Regions from separate parts of the Aquabacterium sp. J223 genome, predicted to be linked through region 2. Evidence: predicted binding sites of a transcription regulator. Region 2 holds the regulator's gene; the other holds the start of a gene.
The links. Region 2 encodes NrdR, which represses ribonucleotide reductase genes. Its sites were predicted from a motif close to CACNANATNTNGTG; they were not measured.
Positions count from the first base shown of each region.

Region 1: LRS07_RS21550 (ribonucleoside-diphosphate reductase subunit alpha) is a predicted target of NrdR. The motif match lies at 2,302-2,315, and genes of this name have one in related genera.

Region 1 is NZ_CP088297.1:4,582,999-4,587,837, reverse strand. It holds gene LRS07_RS21565 (two-component system sensor histidine kinase NtrB) at 1-6, shown strand, start outside; gene LRS07_RS21560 (sigma-54-dependent transcriptional regulator) at 3-1,589, shown strand; gene ampD (1,6-anhydro-N-acetylmuramyl-L-alanine amidase AmpD) at 1,592-2,185, shown strand; gene LRS07_RS21550 (ribonucleoside-diphosphate reductase subunit alpha) at 2,488-4,839, shown strand, end outside.
Region 2 is NZ_CP088297.1:3,165,661-3,170,499, reverse strand. It holds gene LRS07_RS15060 (type IV pilin protein) at 1-127, opposite strand, end outside; gene LRS07_RS15055 (pilus assembly FimT family protein) at 228-797, opposite strand; gene nrdR (transcriptional regulator NrdR) at 932-1,375, opposite strand; gene glyA (serine hydroxymethyltransferase) at 1,409-2,659, opposite strand; ZMP/ZTP riboswitch at 2,735-2,873, opposite strand; gene LRS07_RS15040 (lytic transglycosylase domain-containing protein) at 2,914-3,786, opposite strand; gene LRS07_RS15035 (UbiD family decarboxylase domain-containing protein) at 4,040-4,839, shown strand, end outside.

The DNA of each region.
Region 1 (4,839 bases), 1.4 Mb from region 2:
ACGTGACGACCTCTCCTCCCTCGCACTTCAGCCTGCTGGTCATCGACGACGAGCCGGACCTGCGCACGCTGTACGAGCTCACGCTGCTGCGTGAGGGCTACGACGTGGAAACCGCCGGCTCCGTGCAGGACGCGCTGCTGCAGTTGCGCGACCGCACCTACAGCGCCGTCATCACCGACATGCGGCTGCCCGACGGCAGCGGGCTGGACATCCTGCGCTCGCTGGAGGAGCGGGGCCGGCGCGAGAAGACCATCGTCATCACCGCCTACGGCTCGTCGGAGAACGCGGTGGAGGCGCTCAAGTGCGGCGCCTTCGACTACCTGACCAAGCCGGTGGACCTGCGGCAGTTCCGGCAGGTGGTGGCGTCGGCGCTCGGCCGGCTGCCGCAGGGCGGGCCGACCGTGGTGCCGTCGAGCCTGCCGTCGGCCGGCGGCGCGCCGGCCCCCGCCGCCGCGGGCGAGCCCGCCGTGCGGCGCAGCCCGGTGCCGCCGGCGGCGGTGGTGAACAGCGCCGAAGCCGCGGCGCCGGTGGCCGTCAGCCTGGCGCGCATGGTCGGCCAGTCGCAGGCCATGCAGCAGGTGCGGGCGCTGGTGGACAAGGTGGCCCGCAGCATGGCGCCGGTGCTGGTGCAGGGCGAGTCCGGCACCGGCAAGGAACTGGTGGCAAGGGCCATCCACGAGGTGTCGTCGCGGGCCGGCCAGCCGTTCATCGCGGTCAACTGCGGCGCCATCCCGGAGGCGCTGCTCGAGGCGGAGTTCTTCGGCTACCGCAAGGGCGCCTTCACCGGCGCGCAGGAGGACCGCGAGGGCTTCTTCCAGGCGGCGAACGGCGGCACGTTGTTCCTCGACGAGATCGGCGACCTGCCGCTGGCCATGCAGAGCAAGCTGCTGCGCGTGATCCAGGAACGCGCGGTGCGGCCGGTGGGCGCGACGGCGGAGCAGCCGGTCAACGTGCGGCTGGTCAGTGCCACCCACAAGGACCTGCAGACCGAGGTGATGGCCGGCCGCTTCCGGCAGGACCTGTACTACCGGCTCAACGTCATCCAGATCCGGGTGCCGCCGCTGCGCGAGCGGCTGGAGGACCTGCCGTCGCTGTGCGATGCGGTGCTGCAGCGCATCGCGCGCGACGCCGGCGTGTCGCCGCGGCCGATGCTCTCGCGCGAGGCGCTGGCGCACCTGGCCGGCTACGGCTTTCCCGGCAACGTGCGCGAACTGGAGAACCTGCTGCACCGCGCGGTGGCGCTGTCCAGCGGCGAGGTGATCGAACGCGCCGACCTCGGCCTGCCCGACGACGTGTTCGTCGACAGCGAGCTGGTGGAACTGGACGCGGCGCCCGCCGCGCCGGCGCCGGCTGCGGCACCGCCGGGTGTGGCGGCCGGGGAGGCGCCGCTGCCCACCGACCTGGTCGCCCACCTCGACGACGTGGAGCGCGACATCCTCGTGCGGGCGCTGGAGCGCCACCGCTTCAACCGCACCGCCGCCGGTGCCAGCCTCGGCCTGTCACTGCGGCAGATGCGCTACCGCATGGCGCGGCTGGGCATCAACGTGGCCGACCACCTCGGACTGGGTCCGCTGGACAAGGGGCCCTGACCTTGGGCGCGTCGACGGGCTGGACCGACGGCTGGTGGTCCGGCGCGCGGGCGGTGCCGTCGCCGAACTTCGGGCCGCGGCCGGCCGGCGTCGCGGTCGACCTGCTGCTGCTGCACTCGATCAGCCTGCCGCCGGGCGTCTACGGCGGGCCGCAGATCGAGCAGCTGTTCACCAACCGGCTGGACTGGGACGCGCACCCTTACTTCGGGCAGATCCGGGGCCTGCAGGTGTCGTCGCACTTCGTGATCCGGCGCGACGGCGAAGCGCTGCAGTTCGTCTCCTGCGATCACCGGGCCTGGCATGCGGGGCGCTCGAGCTGGCGCGGCCGCGACAACTGCAACGACTACGCGGTCGGCGTGGAGCTGGAGGGGCTGGAGGGCGAGCGCTTCGAGCCCGCGCAGTACGACGCGCTGGCCGCGCTTGCGCGCGCGCTGTGCGAGGCGTACCCCATCGCCGCCGTGGCCGGCCACGAGCACGTCGCGCCGGGCCGCAAGGCCGACCCCGGACCGGGCTTCGACTGGGCCCGGTTGCGGGCGTCGCTGGGGCCGTCGCACGGTGCCTCGGGCGTCGCAGGCGGCCTCGACTTCGCCGCCTGAACGAGACCGCTCTTAGCGGCCGGGGACGGTCGCCGTCAAGAGGAGTTGCGGGCACGCGCACCTCCGTTGCGGATCTCCCGCGAACGCTAGATATGGGGTAAATTCACCCTGCTCGACACCATAGCTAGTGCACCCGATGTCCCGAACCATCCACGCCCGGTGCACGGCTTCTACACATGGTTGTCCACATTCGCGCGCCCCGATGCGCGCGACCCCACCCTCCCTGTGCGCCGTCGTCTGACCGACGTCGACGCTCCGCTCCCGCCGCCGCATGGCCTGAATTGTCAGAAGAAGGACCCCGCATGCAGACCGCCGACCTCTCGCGCAGCACCGAATCCGCCCCGCTCATCGCCACGCCGGCCTCCGACCCGTCACGTGGTGCCCGCAGCGCCTACCACGGCTACCAGATCATTCGCCGCAACGGCGCGGTCGTCTCCTTCGAGCCCAGCAAGATCGCCGTCGCGCTGATGAAGGCCTTCCTCGCGGTGCATGGCACGCAGGGCGCGGCGTCGGCCAGCGTGCGCGAGACCGTCGACGGGCTGACCGAGTCGGTGGTGCGCGCGCTGCTGCGCTCGCGTCCGGGCGGCGGCACCTTCCACATTGAAGACGTGCAGGACCAGGTCGAGCTCGGCCTGATGCGCGGCGGCCACCACGAGGTGGCCCGTGCCTACGTGCTGTACCGGGAGCGCCGTGCGCAGGAGCGCGCCCGGCAGGGCGAGGCGCCGGCCGCGGCGGCCCCGCAGCTCTTCGTCACCGACGGCGGCCAGCGCGTGCCGCTGGACGAGCGCCGGCTGCAGGCGCTGGTGGAGTCGGCCTGCGCCGGCCTGGGCGACGAGGTCAAGCCGCAGCCCATCCTGGCGGAGACCCGTCGCAACCTGTACGACGGCGTGCCGCTGGACGAGGTTTACAAGGCCGCCATCCTGGCCGCGCGCACGCTGATCGAGAAGGACCCCGGCTACACCCGCGCCACGGCGCGGCTGCTGCTGCACACCATCCGCAAGGAGATCCTGGGCGAGGAGGCGGTGCAGGCCGAGATGGCCGATCGTTACGCCGAGTACTTCCCCGGGTTCATCAAGAAGGGTGTGCAGGCCGAACTGCTGGACGACAAGCTGCTGCAGTTCGACCTCGCCCGCCTGGGCGCGGCGCTGAAGCCCGAGCGCGACCTGCAGTTCGACTACCTTGGCCTGCAGACGCTGTACGACCGCTACTTCCTGCACATCGACGAGCAGCGCATCGAGCTGCCGCAGGCCTTCTTCATGCGGGTGGCGATGGGCCTGGCGCTGGGCGAGATCGACCGCGAGGCGCGTGCGATCGAGTTCTACGACGTGCTGTCCAGCTTCGACTTCATGAGCTCGACGCCGACCCTCTTCAACAGCGGCACCCGCCGCAGCCAGCTGTCGTCGTGCTACCTGACGACGGTGGCCGACGACCTGGACGGCATCTACGAGGCGCTGAAGGAGAACGCGCTGCTGTCGAAATTTGCCGGCGGCCTGGGCAACGACTGGACCCGGGTGCGCGCGCTCGGCTCCTACATCAAGGGCACCAACGGCAAGAGCCAGGGCGTGGTGCCGTTCCTCAAGGTGGTCAACGACACCGCGGTGGCGGTCAACCAGGGCGGCAAGCGCAAGGGCGCGGTCTGCGCCTACCTGGAGACCTGGCACCTGGACATCGAGGAGTTCCTGGAACTGCGCAAGAACACCGGCGACGACCGCCGGCGCACGCACGACATGAACACCGCGAACTGGGTGCCCGACCTGTTCATGAAGCGGGTGATGGAGGGCGGCGAGTGGACGCTGTTCTCGCCCAGCACCTGCCCGGACCTGCACGACAAGTTCGGCAAGGACTTCGAGGCCGCCTACACCGCCTACGAGGCCAAGGCCGAGCGCGGCGAGATCAAGCTGTTCAAGAAGATCCCGGCCAAGGACCTGTGGCGCCGCATGCTCTCGATGCTGTTCGAGACCGGCCACCCCTGGATCACCTTCAAGGACGCCTGCAACGTGCGCAGCCCGCAGCAGCACGTCGGCGTGGTGCACAGCAGCAACCTGTGCACCGAGATCACCCTGAACACCAGCGACAACGAGATCGCGGTGTGCAACCTCGGCTCGGTGAACCTGGCGCAGCACCTGAAGGACGGCCAGATCGACCAGGCGAAGCTGAAGAAGACCGTCTCCACCGCGATGCGGATGCTCGACAACGTGATCGACATCAACTACTACGCGGTGAAGAAGGCGCGCGACTCCAACCTGCGCCACCGCCCGGTCGGCCTGGGGATCATGGGCTTCCAGGACTGCCTGTACCAGCTGCGGGTGCCCTACGCCAGCGCGGCGGCGGTGGAATTCGCCGACCGCTCGATGGAGGCCGTGTGCTACCACGCCTACTGGGCGTCGACCGAGCTGGCCGAGGAGCGCGGCCGCTACTCCAGCTACCGCGGCAGCCTGTGGGACCGCGGCATCCTGCCGATCGACTCGCTCGACCTGCTGGCCGAGCAGCGCGGCGGCTACGTCGACGTGGACCGCTCGACGTCGATGGACTGGGACGCGCTGCGCGGCCGCATCGCGCAGCACGGCATGCGCAACTCGAACTGCATCGCCATCGCGCCGACGGCCACCATCTCCAACATCATCGGCGTCGACGCGTCGATCGAGCCGTCGTTC
Region 2 (4,839 bases):
CCACCGCGTCGCGGTAGGAGGGCAGGGCGACGAGCCCCAGCACGCCGAGCACGACGATGACGAGCATCAGTTCGATCAGCGTGAAACCGCGCCGACGGGCAGCGGCGCGGTCGGTTGGCAACGGCATGATGCGAAACGTATCGTGCGGTGCTTCACGGTTCACGGCGCCGTGCCGCTTGTCCCGGGCAAATGGCCGCCAGTCCGGGCCACCCCCCTGTTCAAGGGGGTCAGCAGGCCGGAAGGCCCTGGACCGCGCCGCCTTCGGCGCAGCTGCGCAGGCGGCCGGTGATGGCGACGACGTGGCGGATCGCCGGGCCGCCCTGGCGGGCCACCTCCACCGTCAGCGTCGGCGAGAAGGTCAGCCTGCCCGGCCGCACCTCGGTCGACCGGCCGGTGCCGATCTTGGCCACCGACACGCCGAGCTGCGCCGGCAGGTACACCGCCTTGAGCAGGTGCGCCTCGCCGCTGCACAGCGCCGGGCCGTCGGCCTCGCAGCGGCAGGCGTCCGCCGGGCCGCTGTGGATCATGTAGCAGCTGCCCCGGCCATTGCGGTCCAGCGTCAGGCGCAGCGGCTGGGCGCGGCTGTTGACCTCCATGCGCAGCCACTGGATGTCGCCGGCCAGCTCCGCCGCCACGCCCTGCTGCAGCTGCCGGTCCTTCATGCCGCGGGTGCTGGCGACGGCCACGCAGGACAGCACGGCGACGATGGCGAGCACGATGCCCATCTCGACCATCGTCACCCCGCGGCTGAGGCGCGACGAACGGCGGGCGGTGCGGGCGGCGATGGTGGTGGTCATGGCGGCTCCTCGGGTGACGGTCATCGGGTGGGATGGACCTCACTGTAGGAACCGGCCGCCGGCCGCGCGTCCCCCGAAGGGCGGCCGGCGGCACCCGCAGGGGGGGGGGGGGCGGCGCCTCCCCCGGCGGAGGGTCAGATGTCGCGGATGAGCTGGCGGAACTCGTCCACGTCCTCGAAGCTGCGGTAGACCGAGGCGAAGCGGACGTAGGCCACCTTGTCGATGCGCTTGAGTTCCCGCATCACGTGTTCGCCCAGGCGCGAGGAGGCCACTTCGCGGGCGCCGCTGGTCAGCAGCTTGTCCTCGATGCGCTCCAGCGCGGCGTCCACCTGTTCCATGCTGACCGGCCGCTTGCGCAGCGCCAGCAGCATGGACGCCCGCAGCTTCGCGCGGTCGAAGTCGGTGCGCGAGCCGTCCTTCTTCACCACCGACGGCAGCGCGATCTCCGGCCGCTCGTAGGTGGTGACCCGCTTGTCGCATTTCAGGCAGCGGCGGCGCCGGCGCACCACGTCGCCCTCGTCCGATTCCCGGGTCTCGACGACCTGGGTCTCGGTGTGGCTGCAGAAGGGGCAGCGCATGCCGGCGTCAGCCCCGTCCGCGGTGCGCGTCGTTCAACGGTAGACCGGGAAGTCGCGCGTCAGCGCGGCCACCTTGGCGCGCACCTCGGCGAGCACGGCCTCGTCGTGAGGCTTGTCCAGCACGTCCGCGATGAGGTGGCCGGTGGCCCGCGCCTGCGCTTCCTTGAAGCCCCGGGTCGTCATCGCCGGCGACCCCAGGCGGATGCCGCTGGTGACCATCGGCTTCTGCGGGTCGTTCGGGATCGCGTTCTTGTTGCAGGTCATGTGAGCGAGGCCGAGCAGTGTCTCGGCTTCCTTGCCCGTCAGGCCCTTGGCGCGCAGATCGACCAGCATCACGTGGCTCTCGGTGCGGCCGGAGACGATGCGCAGGCCGCGCTCGACCAGCGTCTCGGCCAGCGCGGCGGCGTTCTTCACCACCTGCTGCTGGTAGGCCTTGAACTCGGGCTGCAGCGCCTCCTGGAAGGCCACCGCCTTGCCGGCGATGACGTGCATCAGCGGGCCGCCCTGGATGCCGGGGAAGATGGCGCTGTTGATCTTCTTCGCGACCGCCTCGTCGTTGCTCAGCACCACACCGCCGCGCGGGCCGCGCAGGCTCTTGTGGGTGGTCGAGGTGACGACGTCGGCATGCGGCACCGGGTTGGGGTAGACGCCGGCGGCGATCAGGCCGGCGTAGTGCGCCATGTCGACCATGAAGTAGGCGCCGACGGCCTTGGCCACGCGGGCGAAACGCTCGAAGTCGATGCGCAGGCTGTAGGCCGAGGCACCGGCGATGATGAGCTTGGGCTTCTTCTCGTGGGCCAGCCGCTCCATCGCGTCGTAGTCGATGGCCTCCTCGGCGTTCAGGCCGTAGCTCACCACGTTGAACCACTTGCCGCTCATGTTCAGCGGCATGCCGTGGGTCAGGTGCCCGCCTTCGGCCAGGCTCATGCCCATGATGGTGTCGCCCGGCTGCAGCAGGCCGAAGAACACCGCCTGGTTGGCCTGCGAGCCGGAGTTGGCCTGCACGTTGGCATGGGCTGCGCCGAAGAGCTGCTTCAGGCGGGCGATGGCCAGTTCCTCGACCACGTCGACGTGCTCGCAGCCGCCGTAGTAGCGCTTGCCGGGGTAGCCCTCGGCGTACTTGTTGGTGAGTTGCGAGCCCTGCGCCTGCATCACCGCGGGCGAGGTGTAGTTCTCGCTGGCGATGAGCTCGATGTGCGCTTCCTGGCGGCGGTTCTCGGCCTGGACGGCGGCCCAGACCTCGGGGTCGACGGCGGCAAGCGTGGAATGGGTACGGTCGAACATTCGGCAGTCCTCTTCAGAACGAAGGGCCATCGCGCCACACCGGGCGGCCGTCACGCGGACGGCAGCGGGCGGGTTGAGGGCTGCCCAGGCGAACGGCTGATGCGGCCGGCACGCAACGGGGATCGGTGCGGCGGCCTTCGCGCTCCCCGGTGGTGATCCACCTCGGGTACCGTGCCTTTCGGGCCGGTCCCTATCGCCAGTCGCGCGGCGCGCAGTGTAGCAATCGCACGTCGGCCCCTCCGGGCGGCGCAGGATCAGCGGTCGAGCAGGGCGACGCGCTCGTCGGCCGCCGGGACGGCCGGGGTGCCGTCTCGCGGCGCGGGCGGGTCGGCCTTGACGAAGGTCGGCAGCGGCGCCGTCACCGGCACCGACTTGCCGGCCGCCACCCGCTGCAGGTATCCCTGCTCGGCCAGCACCTTGCCGCCGTAGCCGCCGTCGTCGGGCAGGCCGGCCGCGCCGACGTAATGGCGCAGCCCGCCCTCCAGGCTGCCGGCGCGGGCAATGCAGTCCTTCAGCACCTGGACGCCGACGCGCAGGTTCGTCACCGGGTCGAAGGCGGCGTGCTTGCCGCCGAAGGGCTGGTACTTGTCGTCGTGCACGCGGGTCATCACCTGCATCAGGCCCTGCGCGCCCACCGGGCTCTGGGCGAAGGGATTGAAGCGCGACTCGATGGCCATCACGGCCAGGATCAGGGTGGGCTCCAGGTTCGCCTTCTGGCCCACGCGCCAGGCCTCCTGCACCAGACGGCTCAGCGGCTCCGGGGCCACCTGGTAGCGGCGCGACAGCCACTGGGCGACGGCGGCCTGCTGGCGGCTGAGCGCCCGCGGGTCGGCGGCCGTGGCGCGGGTGACCGCGCTGTTCTCGGCCAGCGCGAACAGCAGGTCGCCGTTGCGCTCGGCCTTCGCCTCCTGCCGGGCCTGCAGCCAGCCATAGGCCATTTCTTCGGCCGAATGCCGCAGGTCGTCGCGGCCGGCGGTGAAGGCGAGCAGGGCGACGACCGTCAGGCCGACCACGGCCAGCGTGTTGTGGCCCACCTCGAGCAGACCATGGCCGACGTCGCGCACGAACACGCCGATGCCGGTCCCCACCGCAACGACCCAAAGGCTCAGGAGGCGCAGCGCTGTCATCGTTCTTCCTTTCTCTGTCGCCGCCCGGCGTCTCTCCCTGGCGGGAGGCGACGAAGGACGACGTCGATAATCGGCCGCTCTCCTTGGAGCACACCGGCGAAACCCACGGTGCACAAGGCGGCGACGGGCAGCGGTCCGTGACGACCTGCTCGGCGCCACGGGTTAACCCGTATGTAGACGGGTTGGGACGATTCTAGGAAGGGCCGTCATAACCGGTCAACAATAAGGAAATGCGAAGTGACTACTTTCAGATATGAAGTACCGCGACCTGCGTGACTTCGTCCGCCAGCTGGAGGGGCTTGGAGAACTGAGGCGCGTCGTCGAGCCGGTGTCGCCGCACCTGGAGATGACGGCCCTGTGCGACCGGGTCCTCAGAGGCGGAGGCCCGGCACTCTGGTTCGAGCCGGCGCCCGGCCGTCGCATGCCGGTGCTGGGCAACCTGTTCGGCACGCCGCGGCGGGTGGCGCTCGGCATGGGCGCCGACGACACCACCGAGTTGAGGGAGGTCGGTCGGCTGCTCGCCAGCCTGAAGGAGCCCGAACCGCCGCGTGGCCTGAAGGACGCCGGGCGTCTCGCGCAGCTCGCGAAGGCGCTCTGGGACATGAAGCCCCAGCGACTGCGCCGCGCCCCCTGCCAGGACATGGTGCTGCAGGGCGACGAGGTGGACCTGGGCCAGCTGCCGGTGCAGTGGTGCTGGCCCGGCGATGCCGGCCCGCTGATCACCTGGGGTCTGGTGATCACCCGCGGCCCGCAGGGCGGGCCGTCGCCCCGGCTGCGGCAGAACCTCGGCATCTACCGCCAGCAGGTCATCGGGCCGCGCGAGGTCATCATGCGCTGGCTCGCCCACCGCGGGGGCGCGCTCGACTTCCGCGACTTCGCCATCGCGCATCCCGGCCGGCCGTTTCCCATCGCCGTCGCGCTCGGGGCCGACCCCGCCACCATCCTCGGCGCGGTGACGCCCGTGCCGGACACGCTGTCGGAGTACCAGTTCGCCGGCCTGCTGCGTGGCAGCCGCACCGAGGTGGTCGACACCGCCGTGGGCGAAGGCGAGCT